Regions from separate parts of the Enterobacter sp. KBR-315C3_2022 genome, predicted to be linked through region 1. Evidence: predicted binding sites of a transcription regulator. Region 1 holds the regulator's gene; the other holds the start of a gene.
What was found. The regulator LexA, encoded in region 1, represses DNA repair genes until DNA is damaged. The targets are predictions, from matches to a motif close to TNCTGTATGTACATACAGNA.

Region 1 (5,902 bases):
GAAGTGCATGCGCGCCACGCGCGCGAGCTTTTGCGCGATGATCTTGTCCGTGCCGTGCTCGTCCGCCATACGGCGCAGCGAAACGGACGGGGAGAAACGCACGAAGCTGTCGCGCCCCAGCCAGGAGACGGCGAAGAATTTTTGGATGCCGTTAAGCATGCGCAGTGGCGGATTCTCTTCGCCTTTTTCGCGGCCCGGTCGGCGGCCAAACATCACGGAGACCGGCACCATCTGCACGTCCAGATCGGGATTGCTGCGGTGCAGATCGAGATAGTCGTGGAACAGCTTGATGGACTCTTCTTTCGGCGTGTAATAGGTGAACACGCGCGGCCCGCCGTGGATGAACACGTAGCGCGGTAGCAGCGTACCGTCGACTTCCAGCGGTTCAAGCGGGTCGGGCAGATCGTGCGCCAGACACTGCGCGCGAAGCGTCAACAGGTCAGCCTTCGAGTTATAAGGCAAAACGTACATAATCGGGCGCGAGGTATCGAGCCCTAATTCCAGCGCGGGTTCTGCTGGGATAGACTTACTTTTTACCAGTACGCTTAATGGTAAATTAAGTAATTTGTAGTAAATTCGTGGCCAGCCGGACATAAACGATGTAAAGCCTCTGGTTAATAATGCAATTGCGGCGCAAGGATAACAGAAAGCGCGCAAAATTTCTGTTGTTACCCGTCAGACTTCAGGCGGCAGCATAGTGGCTGCGGCTACATATACTTCATCCTGCATGCTGCATGAAAGCGGCATGGACGATCTTGTGTATAGTGACTGACGCTCTTTCCAATAAAAGGTTCTTTTAATGGCCAATAATACCACTGGGTTCACCCGAATCATCAAAGCCGCGGGCTATTCATGGAAAGGTTTCCGTGCCGCGTGGATCAATGAAGCTGCTTTCCGCCAGGAGGGCATTGCCGCTATCGTCGCGGTTATTGTCGCCTGTTTCCTTGACGTTGATGCGATAACCCGCGTACTTCTCATCGGTTCGGTGCTTTTGGTGATGATAGTGGAAATTCTCAATAGCGCTATTGAGGCGGTGGTTGACCGCATCGGTTCCGATTTCCACGAGCTTTCCGGACGCGCAAAAGACATGGGATCCGCTGCCGTACTGCTGGCGATTATCGTTGCGGCGATAACCTGGGTCACGCTGCTTTGGTCGCATTTCCGATGAGCCTCGAGGAATAATTAAGTCCCTGGTTTTTTGTGCAGTTTTTGGTTCCAAATTCGCCTTTGACTGTATATACTCACAGCATAACTGTATATACACCCAGGGGGCGGAATGAAAGCGTTAACGACCAGGCAGCAAGAGGTGTTTGATCTCATCCGGGATCATATCGGCCAGACGGGTATGCCACCCACGCGTGCGGAAATCGCGCAGCGTCTGGGCTTCCGTTCTCCAAACGCTGCCGAGGAACACCTGAAAGCGCTGGCACGTAAAGGCGTGATTGAGATCGTCTCCGGCGCGTCTCGCGGTATTCGTCTGCTCGTCGAAGAAGAGACGGGTATTCCGCTGGTTGGCCGCGTTGCGGCAGGTGAGCCGCTTCTGGCGCAGCAGCATATTGAAGGCCATTATCAGGTCGACCCGGGTATGTTTAAGCCAAGCGCTGATTTCCTGCTGCGCGTTAGCGGGATGTCGATGAAAGACATCGGCATTCTTGACGGCGATCTGCTGGCCGTTCACAAGACGCAGGACGTGCGCAACGGGCAGGTTGTTGTGGCGCGTATTGATGACGAAGTGACCGTTAAGCGCCTGAAAAAACAGGGCAACACCGTGCAGCTTCTGCCGGAAAACAACGAATTCACGCCGATTGTGGTAGACCTGCGCGAGCAGAGCTTCTCGATCGAAGGCCTGGCGGTTGGCGTTATCCGCAACGGCGAATGGCTGTAATCTCTTCCTGACGGGCTGCGGTTTCTCCGCGGCCCGTTTCGTATTATCGTCCCCGGTATTTTCCCATGTCTCTGCTGACGGCTTCCGATAAAGCATTGTGGCGTCTTGCGCTGCCGATGATCTTCTCCAATATCACCGTTCCTCTCCTGGGGCTTGTTGATACGGCGGTGATTGGCCATCTTGACTCGCCCGTGTATCTGGGCGGCGTCGCGATTGGCGCAACGGCGACCAGCTTCCTCTTTATGCTGCTGCTCTTTTTGCGCATGAGCACCACCGGGCTGACGGCGCAGGCGTATGGCGCGAAAGACCCGCTGCGGCTGGCGCGCGCGCTGGTGCAGCCGTTAATCCTGGCGCTGGGCGCGGGAATAGCGATCGTCCTCTTGCGTACACCGCTCATCGATTTGGCGCTGCATATCGTGGGCGGCAGCGAGGCGGTGCTGGAGCAGGCCAGGCGTTTTCTGGCGATCCGCTGGCTCAGCGCGCCCGCGTCGCTGGCCAATCTGGTTCTGCTTGGGTGGCTGCTGGGCGTTCAGTACGCCCGCGCTCCGGTGATCCTGCTGGTGGTGGGCAACCTGCTTAATATCGTCCTCGACCTGTGGCTGGTCATCGGCCTGCACATGAACGTGCAGGGGGCGGCGCTGGCAACGGTGGTGGCGGAGTATGGCACGCTTCTCATCGGATTAGGGATGGTCTGGCGCGTGCTGGCGATGCGCGGGATCCCGGTTGCGCTGCTGAAAAAGGCCTGGCGCGGCAATATTCGCAGGCTGCTGGCCCTAAACCGCGACATCATGCTGCGCTCGCTTCTGCTACAGCTGTGCTTTGGCGCGCTGACCGTTTACGGCGCGCGGCTTGGGCCTGAGATTGTCGCGGTCAATGCGGTTCTGATGACGCTGCTGACCTTTACCGCCTATGCGCTGGACGGCTTTGCCTACGCCGTTGAGGCGCACTCCGGTCAGGCCTATGGCGCAGGAAAAAGCGGCCAGCTACGCGACGTCTGGCGCGCCGCCTGTCGTCAGGCAGGCCTTGTCGCACTCGCGTTCGCCGTGATTTACGCCGGTTTCGGCCAGTCAATCGTTGCCTTACTTACCTCGCTGCCCGCGCTGCGCGAGCTTGCCGGTCATTACCTGATCTGGCAGGCGGTGCTGCCGGTAGTGGGGGTGTGGTGTTATCTGCTGGACGGCATGTTCATCGGGGCAACGCGCGGGGCTGAAATGCGCAACAGCATGGCGGTGGCGGCCGTCGGGTTTGGCCTGACCTTGCTCACCGTTCCGTATCTGGGCAACCACGGGCTGTGGCTCGCGCTGGCCGTTTTCCTCTCTCTGCGCGGGCTGTCGCTGGCCTTTATCTGGCATCGCCACTGGCGTAACGACACCTGGTTTGTGTCTTCGTAATCGTCGCGATGGTTAAAGATTCTGAATATGAAAATGACCTCCGAATCCTTAACTACAATAATTAATACGTCCAGCAGAAAGTACGTGACGGACGAAACTCATTGACGCTTAACACGAGGACACGATTATGAATAAAGACGAAATCGGCGGCAACTGGAAGCAGTTTAAAGGTAAAGCGAAAGAACAGTGGGGCAAACTGACCGACGACGACATGACCGTCATCGAAGGTAAGCGCGATCAGCTTGTCGGCAAAATTCAGGAACGTTACGGCTACGAGAAAGATCAGGCTGAAACCGAAGTGAAAGACTGGGAAACCCGCAACGACTACCGTTGGTAACCCGGTAAACCCGCAGGTACAAGGATGTACTGGCAGAGGGCGGCGCTAAGCCGCCTTTTCTTTTGCCTTAGCGCGGCTTTTTCTTTACCAGGATTGTGTGGTCGTGCTGGCAGGCATCCTGATGCTTACAGGACTCCACCTCCACGCAGGCCGAACACAGGCCGTGCGCTTCAATCACGTTATGCCGCAGGGCAAAGCCCATTTTTGCCGCCAGCGATTGCATAATGTCTTCCACGCCTTCCGCACCTTCTTCCTTAACCGCGCCGCAGCGGTCGCAGATAAACATCGCCGACGTATGGGTTGGCTGATCGAACAGGTGGCACAGGACGTAGCTGTTCGTCGATTCAACTTTATGCACAAACCCTTGTTCCAGAAGAAAATCCAGCGCCCGATAAACGGTCGGCGGTTTCGCCTGCGGCTCGCTCTCGCGCAGCAGGTCGAGCAGATCGTAGGCGCTGATGGCCCCCTGCTGCAGGCTCATCAGACGCAGCACCTCAAGGCGCTGCGGGGTCAGGCGCACATTGCGTTGCGCACAGAGCTTTTCCGCTTGCGCTAACAGCTCCTGCGTTGTGGTCTTATCCATTAAGCACCTCGGATGACGTAAGTGAGAAAGTCTCACTTTATCATGTTCTGCTTAAAACGCCGAGATCCGCCGGGCTGTGCTATACCTGACGCATCACATTCCGGGAAGCGAACGATGAAAAGACCTGACTGTATTCGACACTGGCGCGACGTAGAAGGCGCAGATGATTCCACCTATCCAGACAGCAACGAGCGTTTTGCCATTGGCGCACCGCTGGCGCGCCAGCTCGGGCTGAGGCGAATGGGTATCCATCACGAACGTCTTCCGCCCGGCCGACGCACCTCTTATCCTCATGCCGAAAGCGATGAAGAGGAATTTATCTACGTGCTGGAGGGCTATCCCGAAGCCTGGATCAACGGCTATCTGTGGAAGCTGGAGCCGGGCGATAGCGTAGGATTTCCTGCCGGAACGGGCGTTTGCCACACCTTTATCAATAACACCGACGAAGAGGTTCGCCTGCTGGTGGTTGGCGAAGCGAACAAAAAACACAACCGTATTTACTACCCGCTGAACCCGGTGTACGCGGCAACGCGTGAGGACCGCTGGGTAGACCATCCTCCCCAGTTTTTTGGCCCGCACGACGGAAAACCTGGGCGAAAATAATTTCCTCTTCTATAAATATTGAGGGCCGTCACATATTACAACAGGCCACACGGGAAATTTAACTTAGGGAAATAGCGGGTCTTTTCGTTCTTATTCACAGCAATAGTTCGTCCCTGTCTGGGTGATAACAGACAGGGGTAATTTCATAACAAAATTTATGACGAGCATACTGTGAAAAAACATTTTAAATTTTCGGTGGTTAGCATTGCTGTCTCCCTGTTTATGGCAAATCAGGCGGGAGCGGCCAATACCTGGACGGAAGCGCGCAGCGACGCGATGGGCGGCACGGGCGTTGCGGCGGGCAGCTACGGCAGCGGGGCGTTAATCAACCCGGCGCTGCTGGCTAAGGCGAAGCCTGATGATGATGTGACGGTAATTTTGCCTTCAGTCGGCGCTCAGATAACCGACAAGGATAATCTTCAGGACGAGATTGATAATATCAACGACAAAATCAATCACTATCAGGATGTGATTGACGGGCTCACGCCCGGCGAAATTATTACCAATCCGCTGGGGTCAATAAACCAGTTCCAGGGCGCGGCGAAAGATCTCGCTGATGAACTGGACTATCTTAAAGGCAAGACCGCACGCGCCACGGCGGGCGCGGGCATTGCGGTGAGTATCCCTAACGATGTGCTGTCCGTGGCCTTTATGGCGAAAGGCTATGCCCACGGGCGAGTCAGCTCCTCAATCGATCCGCAGGATATTGATTACCTGCGCGGTATTCAAAACAGCGATCTTGTGGCGGCCGGCGTGGCGCTGGATGCTGCGCTCAACGGCACGGACCAAATTACCAAAAACCTCAACTCAACGGCGTCTGGCCGGGCGGCGATTGTCTCCGACTACGGCATTGCCGTTGCCCGTCAGTTTGACCTGGGGGGCGTGCCGGTATCCGTGGGCGTGACGCCGAAGCTGCAGAAAACCTGGGTCTACAACTACACCACGTCCATTTACGATTACGACAGCAATAAATGGAACGACAGTCGCTACCGCACTGACGATACGGGCTTTAACGTTGACGCCGGTATCGCTGCTGATTTCGGTGAACACTGGACGGTGGGCGTGAGCGGGCAAAACCTGATGTCGCGCGATATCGATACAAA
Region 2 (5,902 bases), on a different contig from region 1:
TTACTGGGTAACCCAGTTTAGCGGTCAGCTGAACGCCTTGAGCTTTGAAAGCGCCATTCTGAGTGTCGCCTTTGTATGGCATACGACCTAACCAGTCGTAACCCATTTCAAAGCCAACATACGGGTTAACCTGATAGCCACCGAACGCACCTGCACCCAGCTGACTTTCGTGGGTTGGGCCGTCGTTGTTCAGGCTGCTGTTGTACCAGCCTGTGTCATGGAACTGAGACCAGCCCAGTTTACCACCTGCGTACCAGGTATTATCTTTCGGAGCGGCCTGCGCTACGGTAGCGAAGCCAGCCAGTGCCACTGCAATCGCGATAGCTGTCTTTTTCATTTTTTGCGCCTCGTTATCATCCAAAATTTGCCATGAAAAACTCAATAGAGAAATCACGGTTAAATCCTTCACCGGGGGGCGTGGTCAAATATAAGTCTACCGATATCTTCGGCTTAGGCCGAGCACCCCTGGCGATGTAAAGTCTACAACGTAGCTGAAAACTTACAAGTGTGAACTCCGTCAGGCATATGAAAAATTTTTTTCTGTATACCTAATATTTAACATTTTTTGAACGAATTTTAACCAGTAAAATTAACGAGAACCGCTCCAGACAAGCCTTGCCGTCGTTTTTTCTTTTTGAACTATTTCCACATCGTGGAGTCAAAAAAAATTCCAGGAAAAATCTTAATTTTGCTCAATGATAGAGATTCGAGTGAATTTTTAACCCGGAACGTTGTCCTTTGCGATAAGAATCCGGGTGAACGGGACGCATAATAAACCCGATGGCATCCCCTTCTTCGGCCGCTTCAGTTAATCGAAAATGTTCTTCTTCCGTCAGCTCATCAGGTAACCAGCCTATTACCACGCTGTAATTCCCGGTGCGCAGTGCGCGAACCATCGATTCAACGGTATCGCATGGGGAGAGCTGATTTATCTGCATCACCTTCGTCAGCGGCAGGCCTGCCGACTGAACCCATTCCCGGCTCAGCTTTTGCTGTGGCGTGAGCCAGAGCTGCCAGCGCGACTGCTGACCAAGCTGCTGTAACAGCGGCAAGAGTAAGAGCTGGGTTAACAAGGGCTGGTCTTCACGATAAACCACTTCACTGATTAATCCTGTCGAAACGCGCCCGACGGATTTCTGCGTGACGTTGCCAGCGGAAGAAGAGGGAGATGTGACGTGATTTGCATAGCCTGAAGTGTACATATTCATTCCAGCCCTGTAGTTACTGTATGGATATACAGTAACCCCTGTATGCCTAAAGATCAACTTCAATTTCGGAAAGCGTCTCGCAAATTTCGCTCATTATCGTCCTCCTTTTAAAAATCATCTTGCTCACAGGCAATAAGTTGCCTATTTTCCTGCTAACGGATCCGCTAGTAAGAAATGCTGCTGTTAACTTTTGATTTTTAAGGGAATTATTATGAAAAAGATATCTTATGAACGGATTTATAAATCTCAGGAATACCTCTCTCCACTGGGTGAGATCAACCACCGGGCCCTCTTTGGGGGATATACGCTGGCCGTCGATGACGCTGTGTTTGCAATGGTCTCGGACGGCGAGCTCTATCTTAGAGCCTGCGAGCAAAGTGCGACCTACTGTGCGAAAAACGCCTCGTCGTTCCTGACGCTCGTCAAGCGCGGCAGACCGATACTGCTGAATTATTATCGCGTGGACGACTGCCTTTGGCAGGACAAAGATAAGCTGCTGCAGCTCTCTTCATTCGCGCTGGATGCGGCCCGAAACGAGCGCCATCTGCGGCGCCAGCGTAACCGGCTAAAAGATCTGCCTAACCTGACGTTCCAGATTGAGGTGCTGCTCTATGAGGCGGGGATCATGAATGAAGAAACGCTGCGAACGCTGGGTGCGAAAGAGAGCTGGCTAAAGATCCGTCAGATTAACAAGGCGCTAAGCATTAAAGTGCTCTTTGCACTTGAGGGGGCCATTGAAGGGTTGCATGAGGCCGCGCTCCCGGCTGACACTCGCCGGGAGCTAACGGAGTGGGTTAATGCGCTGCCTGCGCAGCGCGAGAGTCACTACGCCAGGTAGCAACACGCTGTTGAAGGTGGCAAATTTCCGGCAGCAACGCGATCAGCAGGCCAATTTGCTGGAGCACCAGCGGCGCTTTGCTGTCGGTACCCGGATCGAGATGTGCAATGCGTTGAGACAGTTCGTCCAGCGACTGCTTAACGCGAGGCTCATCGGCAGGCCGATGGTGCAGGGCATCATCGACATAGCACACCGCGTCATCCAGGAGGCTCAGAATGGCGTGACTGGTCAGTTTTTCGCGGTGGGCGCCCAGGGTAGAAATATAGCTGGTAAACGTGTGGTTCAGGCAAAGCAGCCTGAACGCCGTTTCGCGAATTTCTGCCGTGGCGCGGGGTTCCGTTGACATATTGGAGACGACGGACGCCAGCTCTGCGTCACTGTTGTGCGCATCGCGGCGGGCGATACGGTAGGCCAGGCGGTTGTCACGGCCCTGATGGTACTGCTCAAGGATCGCATCCAGATACCGGCAGTTTGCGTTCATTGCCCGGTCCAGCACGCGGGGTAAATTGCGAAAACGCCAGTCTGGCCAGATAAAGCTGACCGCCGCCCAGGCGATAGCGCAGCCGATGAGGGTATCGAATACGCGCGGCAGGGCGACTTCAAAGCCTTCTCCCAGCAGATTGAAACACAGCAGCACCAGCAGGGTGATAAACATGGTGGCATGCGCATACTGCACGTTGCGAAAAGCAAAGAAAAGCACCCCGGTTATCACGATGAGAATAAGCTGCCCCTCAATTGAGGGCACAAAGTAGAGCACCGGTAGCCCGATGGCGACGCCCACCAGCGTGCCGATGATTCGCAACGCCAGGCGGTGTCGGGTGGCGTTGTAGTTGGGCTGACAGACAAACAGGCTGGTCAGCAGGATCCAGTAGCCGTGGTGTAAACCGGTTATCTGAATAAAGGCATAGCCGACGCACAGCACCAGCGACATGCGCACCGCATGGCGGAAAAGCGCAGACTCCGGCGTAAAATTCCGGCTCAGGCGCAGCCACATATCGCTAAAGCCGTGCAGGCTGTCGTCGGCAAGCTGGTTCTCGGCATCAGAGCCCGGCATCGCCAACGCCTGCTCCGACTCGATGGTCGCCAGCTGGGCATCAATCGCGCGCAGGTTATTGAGCAAGAATCCCAGGGCGTTGATATGTTCAGGCGACGTGCCGCTGGCCTGAACGCGATCGAGCGCCGCATCAAGATGGCTGAATGCCCGCTCAAAGCGCGGATCGTGCTGGTACGGCGTGCGCAGCAAAATAGAGCGCGAAAGCTGATGGCAGGCCTGAGACTGCATCGACAGCAGCCGCTGGAAGCGGAACATCACGTCGCAGTAGCGAAACTTCTCGCGCAGCGCCGCATACTGAACGTGCGAGGAGCTGGCGCGTTCATGAATATCCTGGGCTACAAAATAGTAGTGCAGCGTTCGGCGGGTTCCGCGCTGGCCGCGATCGCCGCGCAGTCGGGTCAGCAGCGAGGCCTTGGTTTGGTTCAGGGTCGCTACCAGCTGGCCGTTTGCCAGGGCCAGATCGTAAAGGGGAGCCTGGCTATCGTCCTCGATGTCCGGGTCGAACAGCCGAGACTTTAACTCAAGGTAGTGCGCCAGCTGCTCATAGCTGCGCGCGAGGTTATCCTGCAGCGCGCGAACCGGAAAGATGAGATGCCCGGTCAGGGTCAGCAGGTTGTACCAGATAGCTCCCAGCAACAGCAGCATGGGTTGTTGATACCACTGATCGTACAGCGAAACGCCAAGCATGGTATAGATGGCAATCAGCAGTGCGCCAAAGGCGATGGTGGCATAGCGCTGCCCGAGGCCGCCGAGCAGAATAAACCCGCTGGTGGAGAGCGTCAGCCCGAGTGCGAACAGCCAGGGCCACGGAAACAGCAGCTCCACGGAGGCTGAAGCAATAAAGAAGCAAATCAGGGTAATAACGAGGTTGCGCAGGCGCCCGGTCAGTCGGTCGTCAAGATCCGCCAGCGCCCCGGCGACCACGCCCAGCGTGAGCGGGATGGTGAGCTTTACGTCGTTAAGCCACCAGGGCAGGGCCGCCGTTCCGCAAAGCGCGATAAAGATTCTGGCGTTATAGAGCCAGCTGCTGTTCCAGGTATAGCGGCGAAGCAGTGGGCTTAGCATGAGCGCGGCCACTCCTTTTTACTGAAAACGACGACGAGCATTTGCTTCTCGCGCGGCCTGCGCGACTTCAACCGATACCACTCTGCGCCCGACAGGCCACAGGGCAATTGCGGCAATCTTAAAGTTGGCGATGCCGACCGGAATGCCGATTATCGTGACGCACTGCATAATCCCGGTGAAGATGTGCATCAGGCATAACCACCAGCCAAAGAAAATCAGCCACAGGATGTTCAGCAGCGTTCCGCCGGTATTCATCAGCGCGTTTTGTCTCTCCGGGTTGAGTTCATCCACGTGAACCGCTTCGTTACCGTAAGGAACCAGCGACAGCTTGGTGATTTCCCAGCAGGAGCGCGTCAGGGGAAGCGTGAAAATCAGCACGATGCTGACCAGCGTGGCAAAAAGCCATGAAAGGGTGGTGGCAAAACCGCCAAGGACAAAATTCAGGACATTCAAAACGGTACGCATAAACCCTCAGTTCCTTTCGCTATGATTGACGCCGGGTGATTGTAACGTTTTTTTAGGCTGGAGCACCTTAAAACTGGCAGTTAAACTGTCAGGTAATTTATCTCATCGTGGATTTGGCGGGACATGGAACTTAAAGCAACTTCAATGGGCAAACGCCTGGCGCAGCATCCCTACGACAAGGTCGTCCTTCTTAATGCCGGGGTGAGGGTCTCTGGAGAACGCCACGAGTATCTCATTCCGTTTAATCAGCTTCTGGCGATCCACTGCAAGCGCGGGCTGGTATGGGGCGAGCTGGAGTTTGTGCTGCCCACCGATAAGGTGGTGCGCCTGCACGGCACGGAGTGGGCAGAAACTCAGCATTTCCATCACCATTTGAATGCGCTCTGGCAGCGGTGGAGCCATGAGATGAGCGTGATTGCGGCGCAGGTGCTTGAGCAGGTGCTGGAGGATATTGCCCAGCGCGACGAGCAGCAAAAATGGCTGACCCGCCAGCAAACCGCAGAATTGCAGCAAAAGATCGCGCAGGCCATCGCCGCGCTGCCGTTCCCCTCATCGCGCCTTGATGAATTTGAAAACTGCCGCGAGGCGTGGCGCAAGTGTCAGGCATGGCTCGGCGACATTGATAAGAGTCGGCTGGCACATAACCAGGCCTGGACCGATGCCATGCTGGTCCGGCATGCCGATTTCTTCCGCAATATTGAATCCTCTCCGCTTAACCCTGCTCAGGCGCGCGCCGTGGTTAACGGCGAGCGGTCGTTGCTGGTGCTGGCGGGGGCCGGCAGCGGCAAGACCTCGGTGCTGGTGGCGCGCGCGGGCTGGCTCCTGACGACGGGCGAGGCCGCGGCGGATCAGATTTTGCTGCTGGCGTTTGGCCGCAAAGCGGCGCAGGAAATGGATGAGCGCATCCAGCAGCGCCTGCACACCGAGGATATTTCGGCCCGCACCTTCCATTCCCTGGCGCTGCATATTATTCAGCAGGGCAGTAAAAAGGTACCGGTGGTGAGCAGGCTGGAAAACGACGCTCAGGCGCGCCGGGATCTGTTTATCAAGGCGTGGCGACAGCAGTGCAGCGAGAAAAAGGCGCAGGCCAAGGGGTGGCGGCAGTGGCTGGAAGAGGAGCTTGGCTGGACGGTGCCGGAAGGCAGCTTCTGGCAGGATGAAAAGCTGGCGCGCCGCCTGGGTTCGCGCCTCGACCGCTGGGTGAGCCTGATGCGCATGCACGGTGGCTCGCAGGCTGAGATGATCGCAAACGCGCCGGAAGCGATCCGCGAC

Region 2: sulA (SOS-induced cell division inhibitor SulA) is a predicted target of LexA. The motif match lies at 1,223-1,242, and genes of this name have one in related genera.

The regions. Positions count from the first base shown of each region.
Region 1 covers NZ_JBGKEB010000011.1:97,392-103,293, reverse strand. The annotation lists gene plsB (glycerol-3-phosphate 1-O-acyltransferase PlsB) at 1-594, opposite strand, end outside; gene AB8804_RS13575 (diacylglycerol kinase) at 800-1,168, shown strand; gene lexA (transcriptional repressor LexA) at 1,277-1,885, shown strand; gene dinF (MATE family efflux transporter DinF) at 1,951-3,276, shown strand; gene AB8804_RS13560 (CsbD family protein) at 3,404-3,613, shown strand; gene zur (zinc uptake transcriptional repressor Zur) at 3,681-4,196, opposite strand; gene AB8804_RS13550 (cupin domain-containing protein) at 4,311-4,799, shown strand; gene AB8804_RS13545 (conjugal transfer protein TraF) at 5,022-5,902, shown strand, end outside.
Region 2 covers NZ_JBGKEB010000003.1:67,179-73,080, reverse strand. The annotation lists gene ompA (porin OmpA) at 1-337, opposite strand, end outside; gene sulA (SOS-induced cell division inhibitor SulA) at 693-1,202, opposite strand; gene AB8804_RS04865 (TfoX/Sxy family DNA transformation protein) at 1,420-2,046, shown strand; gene yccS (YccS family putative transporter) at 2,003-4,165, opposite strand; gene AB8804_RS04855 (YccF domain-containing protein) at 4,184-4,630, opposite strand; gene helD (DNA helicase IV) at 4,754-5,902, shown strand, end outside.